2 regions of the Pelosinus sp. sgz500959 genome follow, and region 2 is predicted to be linked to the other one. Evidence: riboswitches for the same ligand, from Rfam matches in the RefSeq annotation. Region 2 holds a riboswitch; the other holds the start of a gene.
What was found. A riboswitch is a leader RNA that binds a small molecule or an ion and turns the genes downstream of it on or off. The one in region 2 is predicted to bind lysine.

Region 1 (6,036 bases), on a different contig from region 2:
AATCGGCCTTGGTAAACTTCCTTGGATGGAAAATCAACATGGTCCTACTTCCATGAACGTAATGAGATCAATTAAACGTACACTTGATCCTAACTTGATCTTAAATCCTGGTAAGTTAGTAGGAGAGTGTTAGTATGAGTGATGAAATTAATGTAAAGGATATTAATGACCACGATAAAGCACTATTAACCGATATCCAAGATGCCCTTGCTAATTGCATGAAATGCGGTAATTGTATGGCCCATTGCCCAGTATATAAAGAATTAGGCAGAGAAAATGCAGTAGCTCGCGGTAAGCTTTCCCTTATGGAAGGCGTTCTCAGTGGAACAATCCCAATTTCCACAAACTTTGAAAAAGCCATGTCCATGTGTTTATCCTGTAAAGCCTGTGCAACAAACTGTCCATGCGGCGTACCTGCTGATGAATTGATTGTACGTGGACGTCAAGCAGTCGTAAAAGCTCGCGGACTCGGTCCTATTAAGAAAAAAGTCTTTGCGTTACTAAAAAACAGACAGTTATTCGATTTTTCGTTGCGTATGGCAGGTCTCTTTGCACCATTATCCTTTAAAAAATTACCTGGTAAAATGGGGACTATTGCCCGTTTCCCAATGCCTGGTATGGATGTAAAAAGGGTCACAGCTCCTATGTCTGCAAACCCTCTCAGAAGTCAATATCCTGAAGTCATTAAAGTTGATAACCCCAAAATGAGAGTCGGTTTTTTCACTGGCTGTACAATCAACTATATGTACACAGATGTTGGTCAAGCTACAATTAACGTTCTTAAAGCTAATAATATTGAAGTTGTTATGCCAAGCATGCAACATTGCTGCGGTACACCTGTATTCTATTCCGGCGATGTAGATTCTGCTAAACTATTTGCAAAACACAATCTTGAAACCTTTGATCGCTATAATTTTGACTATATTATTGCATCTTGCGGTTCTTGTACAGAAGCTTTCAAAATTGAATATCTTCATATGTTCAAAGATGATCCTAAAATGAAAACATTAGCAGAAAAAATATCTAAAAAGACTTATGAAATCAGCGAGTTTTTAGTCGATGTTGTTAAATTCGACAAAACAAAACTTGGTCCAGTGAATGCAACTGTCACGATGCACGATCCATGTCATATGGTTCGTGGTATCAAAATTACTAAACAACCGCGGGAAATTTTAAAATCCATTCCTGGTTTAAATTTTGTCGAAATGTCTAAACCTGATCGTTGCTGTGGATCAGGCGGCTCCTTCAGTATGTCTTATTATGAACTTTCTCGCCAAGTCAATGACCGTAAAGTCGCAGATATTGGCTCCACAAAAGCTGACATTGTTGCCACAAGCTGTGGTACTTGCCGTATGCATATTATGGATGGTTTAGTACAAAATAACATGGACAAAGAAACCTTACATGTTATCCAAGTCTTAGATCGATCCTACCAAGCTGGTAGCCAAAAATAAAAAAGAAAAAAACTGTAGGCATGAATTGTGCCTACAGTTTTTTTCTTTTCATAAGGGAATCTCTACAAAAATTTTCGTTCCCTGACCAATTTCTGATTTGATTTCAAAGGTTCCATCCACTAGCGATACACGTTCACCCATTCCATATATGCCTAAAGAAGTACGACTATGAGTACTTTTAAATAAATCAAGATTAAATCCCACACCATTGTCATTAATAATTAGAATCAGTTTATTTTGTTTTTTATACAAAGAGACCCAGACTTGTGTCGCCCCAGCATGCTTGACAATATTGGTTAATGCCTCCTGCAAGATTCGATATAATGCAATCTCAACTTCAGTCGCAAATCGCTCACGAGATAGAATATTAAACTCAATATTCATTAAAATTTTATATTGCTTTGAATAGTTCGCAATGTATTTTTGTGCTGCTGCTACCAATCCTAAGTCATCTAATAACACAGGACGAAGTTGTACTGCCATATCATGAACAGCCTCTAATGTCGTCAAAGCAAGATCTCGCATTTGTAATATTTTTTCTCGTTCCCCACTATTTTGCACCTGTTCTGCAAGGATACGCAAACCAACAATAATGGATGTTAAGGATTGACTCGTTTCATCATGTAGTTCTCGGGAGATTTTTTTACGTTCTTCTTCTTGAACACGAATTATTTTATTTAGAAATATAGATTGAAGTTCTTCTTTTTCCTTTAATGCACCAACTAATTTTTCTTGTCTTGCATTGGACTGTAAATTCGCCTCCACAAAACGTGCTGCAAGTCGTGCATAAGGTTCCGCCGTTTTTAAGTCACCCGTAACGCCAATGACACCCACGCACTTATTTTCAAACATAATCGGTACATTAAATCCATTACGGATACCACGTAAGTGCAATTCATCTTCTTCGCTAACATAAAATTCTTTAATCATCTCAGCCTTGAGCATCCTCGCACCGGCTTCATGTACCTGCCCAATGCGATCTCGGCTAAAAGATGCAATAATGACTCCACGATCATCAAGAATATTTACATTTTTATTTAGTTCTGCAGCAACAATGTCCACTAAGGACTGGGCAAATTTAGCGTCTAATCTTTGATATTCATTTTCCATTTAGATCCTCCATAAAAAATATAACGTTATAGTAAGCTTTTCTTTTCAGAATCTCCTGAGAAAAGACCTTTAATTCAATAGAAATATTGACAGATAACAGTATTTCTATTAAACTAAAGATCAATTAAATAGGCTGTGATGCATAGAGGTGCGGATATTATGAGTATGTATAGTGAGCTGGTTACGATGAACTATACAAAAAGGAATCTTCGCCGAAGTAAAAATAACCAACCTGGTTTTTTTTGCTGGATTTGTATTGAATAAGTACAAGTCTGTCACCTGAAGATTCCCATTTTCAGGTGAAGAGCTATCTCATACAAGCGGGGATTTATATATTTATGTAAATTTGTTGGTTGTGAGATAGTTCACAACCATTTTTTTATTTTATTAAATCAGGAGGCTTTTATGTCAAAATCAACATTAAATTTAGATGAATTATGTCCGCAAAAAGAAGGATTGAAACGTGATATGAAATCACGTCACCTTATGATGATTTCCATTGGGGGTACAATTGGTACTGGATTATTTGTCGGCTCAGGGCAAACCATCAGTCAAGCAGGTCCTCTCGGTGCCGTCCTTGCTTATCTCGTTGGTGGCTTTATTATGTATTTAGTATTATTGTGTCTTGGTGAATTAACAGCTGCGATGCCTGTATCGGGTTCATTCCAGAGCTATGCCTCGCGATTTATCTCCCCTGGTGCTGGTTTTACGACAGGTTGGTTATATTGGATTAACTGGGCGATTTGTATAGCCGCTGACTTTACGGCTGCAGGCATTATCATGAATAACTGGTTTCCCCAGATTGCGATTTGGATCTGGTGTGGTTTTTTTGCTACAATACTTGCCTTACTAAATATCATTTCAGTAAAAGCCTATGGAGAGGCTGAATTCTGGTTTGCCAGTATCAAAGTCACTGCAATTCTCGCCTTTATCGTGGCCGGTTGTGGCTTAATCTTCGGCTTTTCTGACAATGCTGTACCTATGGCTTTTTCAAATTTCCATACGAGCTCCGGTCTTTTTCCCAATGGCTTTGAAGCAGTTTTCCTCACTATGATCGCAGTCGTCTACTCCTTCCAAGGAGCTGAACTTGTCGGCATTGCTGCCGGTGAATGTGAAAACCCAGGTAAAAACGTTCCTAGGGTCATTAAGGGTATCGCTTTTCGCATTATCTTCTTTTATGTCCTCGCAATGGTCGTACTGGCTGCCATCATTCCCTTCAATGAAGCCAGCGTTTTAGAAAGTCCTTTTGCTCATGTCTTTGGTATGCTTGGTCTGCCATTAGCAAAAGATATCATGTTTTTTGTTGTAATGACCTCTGCCCTATCTTCAGGCAGTTCAGCTTTATATGCTTGCTCACGTCTTCTCTGGTCCATGTCTAAAGAAGGCCTTGCTCCTAGCATACTGGGTAAGGTGAACTCCCGCGGTGTACCCGTATATGGTGTCTTAATCACTGTGCTCTTAGCATGTATGTCCTTATTGACGAGTGAATACGCCGCTGATACTGTATATCTCTGGCTTATGTCGAGTACTGGTCTGACAGGTTGTTTAATCTGGGTCATCATCGCCTGGTGCCAACTGAACTTCCGCAAAGAATTTATTCGCCTTGGTGGAAAGTTAGAACAACTTACCTTTCGTACTCCATTTTATCCCCTTGTCCCCATATTGGCACTCGTACTCAATTTAGGTGTGATTATTAGTTTATATTTTGACGAATCACAACGTATTGTCTTATATACTGGTATTCCTGCATTAGCTGGAGTTTACTTATACTATTTACTATTTTTAAATAAAAAACATGCGACAACCCTAAAAGAAAGAGAAATAAGTTAACCATTTTGAGGTGACCTTAGGTAATAAGGGCACCTCTTTTTTTATGAAAACCAAACTCGCACTAATTACCAGTACTACCTCCTCCCTGTCTATGATATAATTTTATGTAAACTTAATAGTAAGGGAGGTGTACTGATGGATTCCTTGTCACATGCACTGATCGGCATTGCCGTTGCTGGTTTATCGGGTCACCAACTATCTTTAAATGACCCTATCTATTTAGCAACTATTCTTGGAGCACAAGCACCTGATTTTGATATTATTACGCAAATCAAGGGCAATTTTTCTTACATCAAACAACATCGATCCTTTTCCCATTCTCTCCCTGGACTTGCGATATGGTCCCTTCTCATCGGTATACTTCTGCATTTTTTCATGCCACAGACTCATCTATTATCCCTATTGGGGTGGGCCTTTGCTGGTGGTTTATCTCATATCATGATTGATTACTTCAATACCCATGGCGCAGCCATTTTGTGGCCATTTCGCAAAGAGCGCAAAAGTTTATATTTATTAAATGTAGTTGATCCTATTTTATTAGTACTAATGACAAGTCTATATTCTCTCAACATTACCATGTTCGAACTCTCATTTAGTACTTTTTTTGTCATCATTGCCTACCTTGCTCTCAGAATTATATTACGCAAAAAAGCAAAAAAGCAACTGAAAAATTTGTTTGATCATCAAAAAATAATACAACTATCTGTAATGCCTTCCTTAAAACGTATCCTTTTTTGGGATTTTGTCTTGGAAACTGAACATTGCTACCTTGTAGGACAATTGGGCGTACTCTACCCAGTGCTAGAAATTAATGCGAATCTTCCCAAACAAAAAAAGCTCTCTAAAATTACACTAGAAGCGAGAAAAACGCCTCTAGGAGATTTTTTTACCAGTTTTACACCATTTATTTATTTTGAAGAGCGCGAACATTTTAATACCCTCTCTGTAAACATTTATGACTTACGTTATATTCTAAATAAACAATTTCTCCACCATGCCACTATTATCTTTGATCACAATAAACTTCCGACAGCTTCCTATATGCATTCTTATGGAAGAACGATGAAAATACCTTGTTGACTCTACCTAAAAAGTTCCTCTTGACGAGGAACTTTTATCTATTGTATTCCATTTTCCTTAAAGAACTGACTATACTGTTTATCTTCAACTAAAATATGTACCATAATCCACTCTTTTAGCATCATAAATACTGTAAAAGACAGGGCAACGCCGCCTTTTTTGTGGTCCTGAACGATATTATCAATTTCATTTATATAATAATCATGTTTCCCTTTATGTTCTTCATATTCTGGATAATCCAATTCTTTCATTAATGCTTCTTCAGCTGTAAAATGATATTTTGTATATTCTAATAAGTTACTTAGTGTTTTTTGCGTCAAAATTCGCTCTTCATCAATATCCTCGCATTGGAATACTTTTTTGTACACTTCATTGAGTAAATCAATAAGTTCTTTATGATGTTCGTCAAAATCTCGAATACCAACAGAAAATTTTTCATCCCAATTATAAAAATTCATAAGACACCTCCATTTATTCTCGTATTATCTTCATTCTTCGACAAAAGCGTATTCCCTGCTATCTAAATTAAGAAAAGTATAGATGTTGTATCTCGGTTACCACT
Region 2 (6,036 bases):
CAATCATGGATCCCAAATAAGGAAAAAAAAAGAATATACCTTTTTATTTATTCCATGCTATAATGTAAAAATATATGGCAATGAAGCCAAGTTTATTAAGTTAGCCCCTGAAAAGGATGCTGATTTTTTAGGCTTGGTTTTTTTTGTGTGTAATAAAAAACGGAGGTATATTAAATGGAAATAACGACCAATTCTTTAGCTATCGGATTAGATACGGTATGGGTTTTACTTTGCGCTGCACTAGTCTTTTTTATGGAGGCTGGTTTTGCAGCACTAGAAGCTGGTTTTGTCCATAGCCGCAATTCATTAAATATTATAATGAAAGTACTAATGGACTGCACCATTGGTATGATTGGATATTTCCTCTGTGGTTTTGCACTTATGTATGGTGCCGACAAAATTGGTTTATTCGGTTCCTCTGGATTTTTTTTAGAAGGAGATTTTACCCACCTTGGGCTTAAAATACCAATCTACGCTTTCTGGCTATTTCAAGCAGCCTTTGCTATTGCAATGGCTACAATTGTCTCAGGTGCAGTTGCAGAACGTATGAAATTTTCACCTTATTTAGTTTTTTCACTCTTAGCAACAGTTGTCATCTATCCATTAGCTGGACATTGGGTTTGGACTACAGATGGTTGGTTAAATAAAATGGGCATGCTAGATTTTGCTGGTTCAGCAGTCGTACATTCTCTGGGTGGTTGGGCGGCACTCGCCGCTGTTATCGTACTTGGTCCTCGTGCTGGCAAGTTCAATAAAAATGGTTCTATGAATGTTCTGCCCGGTCATAATCTACCTTTGGCTGCCTTAGGTGCTTTTATTCTCTGGTTTGGTTGGTTCGGTTTTAATCCTGGTAGCACCTTATCTGGAATTGATCTGAATATCGCTCGGATCGCTATTAATACCAACCTTGCAGCTGCTGCAGGGGGAACAGCCGCCACTTTATTCACTCTCTTTCGTTATGGAAAAGCTGACCCTAGTATGGGGATCAACGGTACCCTAGGCGGTCTAGTGGCAATTACCGCTGGTTGTGCTTACGTCACTCCCATCAGTTCTTTACTCATTGGCACAATCGCTGGTATACTCATTGTGATTGCCGTACCCTTCTTTGATATGCTCAAGGCCGATGATCCTGTTGGCGCCATTGCAGTACACGGTGTCTGTGGCAGCTTCGGAACCATTGCTGTCGGTATTTTTGCTGAAAAAGGCGGTTTACTCTACGGTGGCGGTCTCGATTTATTGATGATACAAACCCTTGGTGTTCTTACTATATCTCTCTGGGGATTTAGCACCACCTATGCCTTATTTACTCTGTTAAAGAAAACCGTTGGCATTCGAGTCACAGTTGACGAAGAGCTAGAAGGTTTAGACTTGGCTGAACATGGTATGGCATCCTATAATGAAATGGAATACAATCCATTTGCAACCATTCAAAATTTATCAACTATAAAAGATTCAACAATGAATCTCAAATAACTCTTTTTTGTAAATTTTTTCAAAAAGACTGATGACATTTGTTGTCAGTCTTTTTCATTTCAGTCAATTAAATCTTATGTAAGTGAAAAATAAAAATACTTATATTTTAAAAAATAAAAAAAAAAATCCTTTTAAAATAAAAAAATGATATAATGACGATTATTAGATATTATTCGACATTTTTATTAAGATTAATTGAGATTAATATAAAGGAGTTTCTATTTTGAAACAGATCATCTTAACTGAAGCCAGGCCAGGTATGATTTTGGCACGTAGTATCTTAAATAGTAAAGGGCAAGTATTATTAGTTGCAGGAGTTACCTTAACAATCGAATTTATTCGCAAGTTGCAACTATTAAACTTAGAAACTCTTTTTATTCAAGATGCGCATTATGCAGATATTACAATTCCCGAATATATTTCATTAGAAACACAGCAACGAGCATTATCAATATTAACAACTACGATGGAACGTGTAAACAAAGATGGGACTTTTGCATTTGATCCTGTCGCAAGCGTCGCCTCAGATATTGTGGAAGAATTAGTGACTCAAGCTGACGTAACCATTCACTTAACAGGCATTGCAATTTATGATGATTGTACGCTGGCTCATTCTTTAAATTGTTCAATTTACACAGCATTACTTGCCCGTTGTTGTGGTTTTTCAATTCCTCAAATCAAAATTATTACGTGTGGAGCACTACTCCATGATATGGGGAAAATAGAAATTGAAAAAACAGTCCTCAATAAACCTGGTCGCTTATCAGATGAAGAATTTACGATTATGAAACAACATCCTGCCCTAGGTTTTAATATATTAACCAAAAAGCGTTTGGAAATTTCTAGTTTGGTTGCTCATATGGCTTGGCAACATCATGAGAAAATTGATGGTACAGGTTATCCACGCGGTTTACATGGAGAAGAAATCCTCAGCTATGCTCGCTTACTCTCAATTACTGATGTATATGAAGCCATTACTGCAAATCGTCCTTATCGCAAAGCCATGAGGCCTGAAGATGCATATAATATTATCGAGTCTGGTTTAGGAACAGCCTTTGACCGAGAGTTCGGAGAAATATTTTTATCAAAAATAGCGTTATATACACCTGGATCGGAAGTCTTATTGAATACAGGAGAACGAGCAATCGTTGTTTATGTTCCTGCCACTTCTCCTCAACGTCCAGTGGTGCGACTTATTGCTCATCCTGATGGAACCCCTTATACCCCACCACGAGACATCAGCCTTGCAGAAAACCCTGAGATTTTAATTTTGCTTACATGTTAAGAAAGAACCTAATCCGTTTAAAGGGATTAGGTTCTTTTTCTCATTTGCTCACTATTTATTTTTTGTTGCGGCCGCAAGTGGCAGTTCACATGTTTCAAAATCTAAAGTGGCAAAATAGTCAGCAAGTGTTTCGGCACGACGAATCATTGATACACTGCCATCTGCTTTCAAAAGCAATTCTGATGAGCGTAATTTTCCGTTATAATTAAAGCCCATTGCATGACCATGAGCTCCTGCATCATGAATCACAACAATATCACCAATATCAATTTTAGGTAAGCTGCGATCAATGGCAAATTTATCATTATTTTCGCACAGAGAACCCGTTACATCATAGACATGATCAAGAGGATACTCTTCTTTTCCCATTACTGTAATATGATGATAGGAACCATATAAAGCTGGGCGCATTAAATTAGCCATGCAAGCATCGAGTCCGATATAATTTTTGTAAATTTCTTTTTTATGCAATGCAGTAGACACGAGATAGCCATAAGGCCCTGTAATCATGCGACCACATTCCATTGTAATATTTAAAGGATGAAGTCCATTGGCTACAATTTTTTCTTCGTAAGCTTTACGAATACCTTGACCGACAAAATCTAGATCTACGGCTTGTTGTTCTGGGCGATAAGGTACACCAATGCCACCACCAAGATCAATCATTTCAATACGAATGCCTAGTTTTTGATAGATTTCTAAAACTAAATCAAACATCATGACTGCCGTACCAATGAAACTGTCGCCACTTAATTCATTGGACATTACCATGGTATGCAAAGCAAAACGTTTTACCCCTTTATCTTGCATGATTTTATAAGCAGATAAAATTTGTTCTCTGGTTAAACCATATTTTGCCTCTTCTGGGTAACCAATAATGTCATTGCCGCCTTGTAAAAGGGAGCCGGGATTATAGCGGAAGGAAATAATTTCTGGTATCCCCACATGTTTTTCCAAATAATCAATATGAGTAATATCATCAAGATTGATAATGGCTCCAATATCTTTTGCCGCTTGATATTCTTCAGCTGGAGTATCATTTGAAGAAAATATAATATTTTCTCCGACAATCCCAGCCTGTTGCGATAGGATAAGTTCAGCTAAAGAACTACAATCAGCACCAATACCTTCTTCTTTTAATATTTTTAGAATATGAGGATTCGGCGTTGCTTTGACTGCAAAATATTCTTTGAAACCAGGTGCCCAAGAGAAGGCGGCTAATAATTTACGGGCATTGTCCCGAATTGCCTGCTCATCATAAATATGAAATGGCGTAGGATATTTTTGAATAATAGACTCAAGTTGCGCTTTGGTAAATGGTACTGTTTTTTCAGCCATGATCGATACCCCCTGAATTTGTTTTTTACAATTTAAAACTCTGTCAATAACTTAAAAATAGCGGTTTACAGGAACTATCCCGCAAACCGCTATAAGAAAACACTTCATCTCATAACCAATTATGCAGATAGCACTCCATTCAATCTCTTGAATGACAGTTTTGCATTTATTCAACACAAAACCAACAAAAGGGCACTTGCTACCACCCTTTTACTTCGGCGATTATTCCTTTCTGTATCTGTCATCGCTAGCTACTCTAGATACATACTCTTAATATATCGCACCTCTATCTTCTACTATTCACTTTACTATTTTTATAAGTATAGACTAATCTAGTTTGTCATGTCAACTCAATTTATAATTAAAAATTTACAACTTAACGTGGTTTAACTAATTTTTCTGGATTCATATATCGATCATAATCAGACTCACTCACCCACCCTGTAGACATGGCCGATTCTTTTAAGGTAAGTCTCTCTTTTACTGCTTTTTTAGCAATCTCTGCTGCCTTGTCATACCCAATCAGCGGTACAAGACCTGTAATAAGGATTAAAGATTGATGCAAATAAAAATCAATGACTTCACGATTGGGTTCAATTCCCATGGCGCAATTCTGGCTAAAAGAATTCATCCCATCTGATAATAAGCGAATGGATTGCAATAAGTTATATACGGTCACAGGCATAAATACATTGAGCTGAAAATTCCCTTGGCTTGCCGCAAAAGAAATAGTCGTATCATTACCGAATACCTGAGCAACAATCATTGTCAGAGCCTCTGACTGAGTAGGATTGACTTTAGATGGCATAATGGAGCTACCAGGTTCATTCTCAGGTATTTTGATCTCACCAATACCGCACCTTGGTCCACTCGCCAGCCAGCGTACATCGTTGGCAATTTTCATCAAATCAGCAGCAAGAGCTTTCATCATACCATGCACAACGACTACCTCGTCCTTACTGGTTAGAGCATGAAACTTATTCGGTGCTGTTCTAAAGGCTTCTCCTGTAAGGCGACTTATTTCCTCTGCCATCAGCTCACCGAAGTGCTGAGGAGAATTAATTCCAGTACCAACGGCTGTGCCTCCCATAGCCAAATCTCTCATAAAATTAAGTCCAATGCTTAACATTTCTTCGTTTCTTTCAAGCATTCGTACCCAACCACTTATTTCTTGGCCCAAGGTAAGAGGGGTCGCATCCATCAAATGAGTTCTGCCGATTTTAATAATTTGACTATATTCTTCAGCTTTATGATGTAAGGTTTCTTTTAATGAAATCAGTGCAGGTAATAATTTCTCTGTCGCCATCATAACCCCAGCAACATGTATGGCTGTTGGAAAAATATCGTTAGAGCTTTGAGAGCAATTCACATGATCATTCGGATGAACAAGAATAGGTTCAGGAGTTTTTGCTATGATTTGCGTAGCGCGCCGTGCAATGACTTCGTTAATATTCATATTAAACTGTGTTCCACTCCCTGTCTGCCATACGGCGAGAGGGAAATTACCATCGAGTTTGCCTGCTAACAGTTCATCACAAGTTTCAACAATTGCATCGGAACGACGTTGATCGAGGACACCAAGCCTATAGTTAACAAGGGCAGCAGCTTTTTTAATCACACCGAAAACTTTTACTAGTTCATAAGGGATCTTTTCTACACCAATACGAAAATTTTCATAACTACGTTGAGTCTGAGCCCCCCATAATTTATCAGCTGGTACTTTGATTTCTCCGATTGAATCTTTTTCAATACGATATTCCATCAGATTCACCCCTTTTTCATCATTAAAAGCAGTTTTTTATCCTTACTTTAATAATAAGCCATATCGCCGTAAGAAGTATACTTTAATTCTGTCCATTTATCGAAAAAAAGTAAGTTTGTAATTTTTACAATTACAAACTTACTTTTTCATTATCATATGGTAATCAACTATTTTTCTA

Region 1: another riboswitch for lysine. It lies ahead of ACAN52_RS05860 (amino acid permease); the one in region 2 lies ahead of ACAN52_RS11485 (diaminopimelate decarboxylase family protein).

Annotation. Positions count from the first base shown of each region.
Region 1 is NZ_JBGJZL010000003.1:206,148-212,183, reverse strand. It holds gene ACAN52_RS05875 (FAD-binding oxidoreductase) at 1-133, shown strand, start outside; gene ACAN52_RS05870 ((Fe-S)-binding protein) at 135-1,454, shown strand; gene ACAN52_RS05865 (sugar diacid recognition domain-containing protein) at 1,503-2,564, opposite strand; lysine riboswitch at 2,700-2,882, shown strand; gene ACAN52_RS05860 (amino acid permease) at 2,970-4,394, shown strand; gene ACAN52_RS05855 (metal-dependent hydrolase) at 4,530-5,474, shown strand; gene ACAN52_RS05850 (bacteriohemerythrin) at 5,513-5,932, opposite strand; gene ACAN52_RS05845 (DUF4931 domain-containing protein) at 6,000-6,036, opposite strand, start outside.
Region 2 is NZ_JBGJZL010000006.1:187,934-193,969, forward strand. It holds gene ACAN52_RS11470 (P-II family nitrogen regulator) at 1-20, shown strand, start outside; gene ACAN52_RS11475 (ammonium transporter) at 175-1,473, shown strand; gene ACAN52_RS11480 (HD-GYP domain-containing protein) at 1,697-2,758, shown strand; gene ACAN52_RS11485 (diaminopimelate decarboxylase family protein) at 2,810-4,096, opposite strand; lysine riboswitch at 4,217-4,393, opposite strand; gene fumC (class II fumarate hydratase) at 4,473-5,858, opposite strand; gene larA (nickel-dependent lactate racemase) at 6,026-6,036, opposite strand, start outside.